DNA from 3 places in the Streptomyces sp. P9-A2 genome. Region 3 is predicted to be linked to each of the others. Evidence: riboswitches for the same ligand, from Rfam matches in the RefSeq annotation. Region 3 holds a riboswitch; each other region holds the start of a gene.

Region 1 (2,255 bases), 600 kb from region 3:
TGGGTCAGGACTCGCCCGTGCTCGACGTCGGCACCGGTACGCAGGACGACTCGTCGGACAAGTACGGTCCCGAAGGGTCCGACACTCCGTCGCCGTCCCAGTCCTCCGACTCCTCGTCGGACGCGAAGGACACCGCGGACGGCAAGGAGAAGGGGGAGGGCGCGGACGGATCGGCCGAACCCGACGCTTCTTCTTCCGCCTCCGCCTCCTCGTCTCCCTCGGCCTCGGGCAAGGGTAAGGAATCGGGCAAGTCGGGACAAAAGGGCGGCGCTTCGGGATCGGCCGACGGCGAGAGTTCCGGCAGCGGCCGTCACCGCGGCGCCAGCGCCGAGGAGGAGGCGCGTAAGGACCGTGAGGCCGGATCCTCCGGCCGGCACGCCTCGCGTGGCGGCCTCGGTTTCTCACGCGGTCTTGACGGCTCGTCCCCGTCGAGCGGCTCCGGCGCGAACTCCGGGAGCGACTCCTCGGCCGCCTCCGACTTCCTCGCCTTCGACGGAGAGGGCGAGGTCGTGGGCGCGGCCGTCCCGAACCTCATCCTTCCCAGTCAGGCGCTCGGGTTCGGGTCCTGATCGGGCAACGGCTGACATTCGGTCGGCAGTCGGGCGCGGGAGTCTCTCCCGACCGGGCGGCGGGCGGCGGGCGTGCGCCGGTCGCGCGGTGACGGGGCGGCAGGTGGGTCGGCGCGCGAAAAAGCGCGCCGGCAAAGCCAGTTGAGGGTCACGTTTCGCGATGAATGTCCGGTTTAAAGGCGATGAGAGATAGGTCTCAGAAGCCCTGATCGTCTTTGATAATCTGCCGATCCCGTGTCTACGGTCGTGACCGCTCGCCATCGCGGGCCCCGGCCGCCACCACGCCGAATCCTGCCAGTGGCGGTACGGGAACAGCCGTCGCGTCATGCGCCGTAGGCAGGAGCGGGGGACCCAAGGTAGGCGCCGGATCCGGTGGAGAAAGCCGGATGCGGCTTGGGGTGAAGTCGCGTCCCGGGAGGGACGCGGCCGGGCAACTCAACCGGCCCGAACCCGACAGCTCACCTCGTAGGCGTCGGTGAGGGGATCCAACCATGCTGTTTTCCGGCAAGGGCAAGCACCGTCGTCCGTCCAAGGCCACCCGTGTCATCGCCATCGCCGGCGTCACCGGTGCCGCCGTCGCCGCCCCGCTGATGGCGGCCGGCAATGCTTCCGCCGCAACCGCCTCCGAGTGGAACTCGGTCGCCCAGTGCGAGTCCGGCGGCAACTGGTCGATCAACACCGGCAACGGTTACTACGGCGGTCTGCAGTTCTCCGCCTCCACCTGGGCCGGCTACGGCGGCACGACGTACGCCGGCACCGCCGACCAGGCCAGCAAGGCCCAGCAGATCGAGATCGCCGAGAAGGTCCTCGCGGGCCAGGGCAAGGGTGCCTGGCCGGTCTGCGGCAAGGGCCTGTCCAACGCCGCCCACGGCGGTGGCGGTTCCGCCGAGGGCTCGGGCAACCAGGGCTCGGGCAACCAGAGCTCCGGCGGCCAGAACAGCGGCTCCTCGCAGGAGGCCCCGAAGCAGGAGGCTCCGAAGCGGGAGTCCCAGGAGCGGAGCACCGAGGCCGCTCCCGAGCGTTCCGCCGAGCAGAAGGCCTCCCGCTCCGACGAGCGTCCGGCCGCCAAGAAGACCGTCACCACCCCGACCGGCGAGAAGGTCGAGAAGGGCGACGGCGAGTACAAGGTCGCCAAGGGCGACACCCTCAGCTCGATCGCCTCGGAGCACGACGTCAAGGGCGGCTGGGACAAGCTGTTCAAGCTGAACGACGACATCGTCGAGGACGCCGACCTCATCTACCCGGGTCAGCAGCTGCACCTGAAGTAAGGCGCGGCCGCACGTCCGGCTCCTCCCCCACGGGGTCCTTGCCCCGCTCCGGCGCGTATCCCCCATACGCGCCGGAGCGGGGCTTCTCCGTGTTCGAGGCCGGATCCGGTCCGTACGCGGTGCCGGACCCGGCCTCCCGTCTCCCGGCCTCCCGCCCGTCTCCCGGCCTCCCGCTCCCGCCCCCGTTTCCCGGCCTCCCGCCCCCGTCTCGCGGTTTTCCGTCTCCCGGTTTTCCGATACCGCCTTTGTTCCGTTCGGAAACAATTTACTCTCGGTTCTGTCCGCGAAGCGGCCGACCGGATGGCCGATCGCTCCGAGCCGGATAGGCTCGGGTCCGCAGGGCCCCGTGGCCCCGCTGAACCACGTCACATCCATGAAGGAGATGCTCGTGCCGTCCATCGACGTCGTCGTAGCCCGG
Region 2 (2,255 bases), 900 kb from region 3:
GTGGACGGACTCACCCTGATCGAACCGGGCTATCTGATGCCGCACCCGACGCTGCCCGCCGTACGGGTCGAACGGCGGGACGAGCTGTGGGTCCGGCCGATCAGCAAGGTGCTGCTGCGCCATCCCCACCTGACCGACGACGAGTTGGCGGCGACGGCCCGTTCGGTGGTCGGCTCGCTGGCCACGGTCACCATGTCGGGTCCGGGCACCGTGGAACTCCAGCCGTACGGTGTGACCAAGGCGACCGGTCTCGCGCTGGCCGCCGAGCACCTGGGGCTGGAAGCAGGGCGGACCGTCGCCTTCGGCGACATGCCCAACGACATCCCGATGTTCGACTGGGCGGCCCACGGGGTCGCCATGGCCAACGCGCACCCCGAGCTCAAGGCGGTGGCCGACGAGGTCACCACGTCGAACGAGGACGACGGCGTGGCCATCGTCCTCGAGCGGTTGTTCGGCGGAACGGGGCGGCACGTGCCCCCGCACGTGCTGCCCCGCCCCAGGTCCGGGAGAGTGTCCCGGTAGGCCTCGGTGCCGCGGGTGTGGCCGGTGCCGCCGGTGCCGCCGGTGTTCCGGTGCTCAGGCGTCCCGATGGGTCCGGGTGCCTCAGTAGGCGCCGAAGACGTTGTCGATGGAGCCGTAGCGGTCCGCCGCGTAGTTGCAGGCCGCCGTGATGTTCGCGACCGGGTCGAACGGGTCGAAGACCGTACCGGGCACGTGGTAGGCCTGGAAGGTCGGGTCGATGACCTGGAGCAGGCCCTTCGACGGAGTGCCGGCCGCGGCGTTGGAGTCCCACAGGTTGATGGCCTGCGGGTTGCCGGACGACTCGCGCAGGATGTTGCGGTGGATGGAGTCGTAGCTGCCGGGGATGCCGTGCTGCGCCATGACGGACAGCGACTCGTGGATCCAGCCGTCGAGGTTGTCCGGGTACGCGGTCACGGAGCCGGCGTCGGACGTCGCGGCAGCGGCGGAGGCGGGGACGGCGGGGACGGCGGCGGAGGCGGGGGTGGCGCCGAACAGCGGGAGGGCGACCGCCACGACGCCGGCGACGGCGAAGGAGCGGACGAGGCGGGAGCGGCCGAAGCGGCGGGGCGGACCGGATGCGGTCATGTCTGTGTTCCTCTCCTACGCCTGCGAGGTGAGCTGTCGGGTTCGGGCGGGAGAGTGCCCGGCCGTGCCCCTGCGGGCATGGCTTCACCCCGAGCCGTTCCGGGTGCGAACCGGTCCGGCGGCTTACCTGGGTCCCCCGCTCCTGCCGTGCGTGAGTTCATCGATGGGTGGCGCGGGCGGTGGCAGGATTCGGCGTTCGCCCGACAGGCCGGGAACGTATGCGAGTGCACTTGTCGGAAACAAGTGCAACCGTCACAGAACACGCTGCTTGATCTTGTATCGGGCTGTTTGCGACGCTTGGATCTTTGTGGATGCAAAGGGTCAACTCGCTCCCGGCGCAAGGGGAATCGCCGACGGGCGTGAGGGGGTGGGTGTGCCGGGGTGCGCGTGACTCACTTCACTGGCCGTACGGCGTGTTCACATTTGCCACCAGGAGGGATTTACTTGGTAATTACGGCAAATCGGGCCTCTGGGTGGGCAGGATGATTCGCGTGCCGGATCGTGTGCCGGATCGCGGTTCGGGGTGCGTCCCGAGGGTGGGTCGTCGCGCCCGAAAGGCGAGGAATATCCTTTGTTACCAACTGATCAGAAACGATCTGGTTGTGATCCGATATCGGAGGGTGCCGTGAGACGCCGTGCACGCCTGCGCAGGTGAGTCTGGGGAATGTGGGTGCTGGCGGTGATCGAAACATGACCGGATACGCTGACGCGAGTGATGTCAGCGACCTATCGACAGACTGTGCACGACGTCTAAGCGCCAGTGGACACCAGCAGACAGGAGACCCCTCGTGACCGTCGTCGGGCCGTTCGGGCTGAGCGTGCGGGACCAGGCTCTGGAAGCCGATGTCCAGGCCGGGATGACGGCTGTCGAGGAGGGGCTGCTCGAGGCCACCAAGAGTGAGGTGCCCTTCATCACGGAGGCCGCCCAGCACCTGGTGCGGGCCGGCGGCAAGCGGTTCCGGCCGCTGCTCGTGATGCTCTGCGCCCAGTTCGGCGACCCCTACGCGCCCGGCGTCGTACCGTCCGCCGTCGTCGTCGAGTTGACCCACCTGGCCACCCTGTACCACGACGACGTGATGGACGCCGCCGAGGTACGGCGTGGGGTGCCCAGCGCCAACGCACGCTGGGGCAACTCCGTCGCCGTCCTC
Region 3 (2,255 bases):
CGCGTACGGCGCGTACAGCACGTACGGCGTCGTGAACCCCGCCTGTACCGCGCACCCCGGGCACTCCGCGCACCCCGGGTGCCCGGCGTCCGGGCCGAATCCGTACGTGTACCCGTACCGCCCCTGAAACGCCGGACCGGCAGTGCTGACGTCGGGGGGCGTCGTCAGGACTGCCGGGGCTGTGGCTGTGAGAGCGCGCGGGGACCGGCCGGGGGCCGATGTCTCAGACGGTGAGGCCCTTCGACTGCAGCCAGGCCAGCGGATCGATGCCCGAGCCGGCGCCACCGGTGTGGACCTCCAGGTGGAGGTGGGCGCCGGTGGAGTTGCCGGTGGAGCCGACGCGGCCGATCACGTCGCCGGTGTTGACCTGCTGGCCGACGCTGACGCTGATGGAGGACTGGTGGGCGTACCAGATCTCGGTGCCGTCGTCGAGGGTCAGCACGGTCTTGTAGCCGTAGGAGCCGTCCCAGCCGGCGGAGGTGATCGTGCCGGTGTGGACCGCCTTGATCAGCGTGCCCGTGGGGGCGGCGAAGTCCAGACCGGTGTGCTGGCCGGAGGACCAGTAGGCGCCGGCCTGACCGAAGGTCGAGGAGATGGTGTACGAGGAGGTGGGCAGCGCGTACTGCGTGGCCAGCACGGCGAGACGCTCGGCCTCGGCCTTCTTCTCGGCCTCCTCCTCCGCCTTCTGCTTGGCGGCGGCGGCCTGCTCCTCCGCCTCCTTCTTCGCGGCGGCGGCCTGTTCCTTGGCCTCCTTCTCCGCCTTGGCGGCGGCTTCGGCGGCGGCCTTGTCCTCGGCCTGGCTCTGCTGCTGCTCGACCTGGGCCATGATCCGGGCGCGCAGCACCTCGCCGGCGTCGGAGGTGCTGCCGTCCTGCTCGGCCTCGGCGGCGACCGTGCCGATGCTGCTGAGCGGGGTGGCGGAGCCCTGGGGGGTTTCCTCGTCGGAGATGAGGGAACCGACAGAGGGAAGGTCCGGCATCGAGATCGAGACCGGCGGCTTGCCGGTCTGGGCGCTGGCCATGCCGCCACCGGCGACAGCGGCTATGACACCGACGCCCAGGACGGTGGAGCTACGGGCGAGGCCTCCGCCGCGCTGCTTGCCGACGCGATGCCGGCCGCGCACGGGAGGAAGGGACTCCGCGGTGGGGTTCCACTCCTCGAAGGGGCCCTCGTCGGTGCGGATACTGCCGTAGCCGAAGGTCTCGCTGTCGCGCTGGCTCGGCATGAAGGGGGCCTCAGGAGCAGGCCGGTTCGACGCCACGTGGGCGCACTCCTTTCCTTCCTTCTCGCCTACCGGGTTAGCTGACGGGTTCGGAGCAGGAAGGTCTCCTACGCGCGCATACCGCCCGTGTCTCCACGGGGGCATCCGCACGATTCACCCCAAGGTGTTGGTTCCCCGGTTCCCTTGCGGGATTCGGCGCGTGCGCACGGAGCCGACTCGTGTGACGGCTGGGACGACCGCGCTGCGTTATCGAACGTTAATAGACGGAGGGCTCGTATTCCAAGCTGTTCCTCTTGATCGTTAACAATTCCGCGCAGACTTAAGCGCCACGACCACCTCAAAACGGGCGAGTTGACCTCCCCTCATTCGTCACACTGGACCTGACGAACCATCAAATGGTATGCGCAGCGCAGCGTCCCGGTCACCCGGCGTGACATTGGTGCGGAAGGGCTGCCCAGGGGACGCGTTCTCGAAACCTCCGCCGGAAGACCCGGAAGACGGGTCCTGGGCCGAGAAGGGGGAACGGGAACGACCGAGGGCCGGAACCCTTTCGGATTCCGGCCCTCGACCTTCAGTAGCGGGGACAGGATTTGAACCTGCGACCTCTGGGTTATGAGCCCAGCGAGCTACCGAGCTGCTCCACCCCGCGCCGTTGTGTAACCAGCATACGGCATCCGCGGGGCACTCCGCACACACGTATCCGCCGCCCCTCCGTCACCGGCCGGACAGGTGGCTGTTCGGCGCCTCGGCGGCCTCCCTGTGCTCCGGCAGAACGACGACCGTGGCGCCCTCCGCGGCCAGCACACCGCTGCCGTCGGCTCCCGTCACGAAGGTGTCCGGCTCCCGCCACGCGGTGACCACCCGCCGTACCCCCGCGTCCAGGATCAGCCGGGCGCAGGGCTCCGGGCGGGAGGTGCGGCGGGCACAGGGTTCCAGGCTGGAGTACACGGTGGCGGTCGCGAGCCGCGGGTCCGCGGGGTCGATCCCGGCGAGGGCGGCCTCCTCGGCGTGCACCGTCGGGTCGCCGCCCTCA

Evidence for each region. A riboswitch is a leader RNA that binds a small molecule or an ion and turns the genes downstream of it on or off. The one in region 3 is predicted to bind cyclic di-AMP.
Region 1: another riboswitch for cyclic di-AMP. It lies ahead of V4Y04_RS14730 (transglycosylase family protein); the one in region 3 lies ahead of V4Y04_RS17555 (M23 family metallopeptidase).
Region 2: another riboswitch for cyclic di-AMP. It lies ahead of V4Y04_RS21770 (transglycosylase SLT domain-containing protein); the one in region 3 lies ahead of V4Y04_RS17555 (M23 family metallopeptidase).

The regions. Positions count from the first base shown of each region.
Region 1 is NZ_JAZIFX010000001.1:3,278,365-3,280,619, reverse strand. Features, by position in the region: gene V4Y04_RS14735 (transglycosylase family protein) at 1-569, shown strand, start outside; cyclic di-AMP (ydaO/yuaA leader) riboswitch at 888-1,056, shown strand; gene V4Y04_RS14730 (transglycosylase family protein) at 1,061-1,837, shown strand; gene eno (phosphopyruvate hydratase) at 2,226-2,255, shown strand, end outside.
Region 2 is NZ_JAZIFX010000001.1:4,770,473-4,772,727, forward strand. Features, by position in the region: gene V4Y04_RS21765 (HAD family hydrolase) at 1-522, shown strand, start outside; gene V4Y04_RS21770 (transglycosylase SLT domain-containing protein) at 604-1,107, opposite strand; cyclic di-AMP (ydaO/yuaA leader) riboswitch at 1,111-1,280, opposite strand; gene V4Y04_RS21775 (polyprenyl synthetase family protein) at 1,896-2,255, shown strand, end outside.
Region 3 is NZ_JAZIFX010000001.1:3,874,157-3,876,411, forward strand. Features, by position in the region: gene V4Y04_RS17550 (PrsW family intramembrane metalloprotease) at 1-127, shown strand, start outside; gene V4Y04_RS17555 (M23 family metallopeptidase) at 224-1,261, opposite strand; cyclic di-AMP (ydaO/yuaA leader) riboswitch at 1,273-1,430, opposite strand; tRNA gene V4Y04_RS17560 (tRNA-Met) at 1,798-1,871, opposite strand; gene V4Y04_RS17565 (dihydrofolate reductase family protein) at 1,937-2,255, opposite strand, start outside.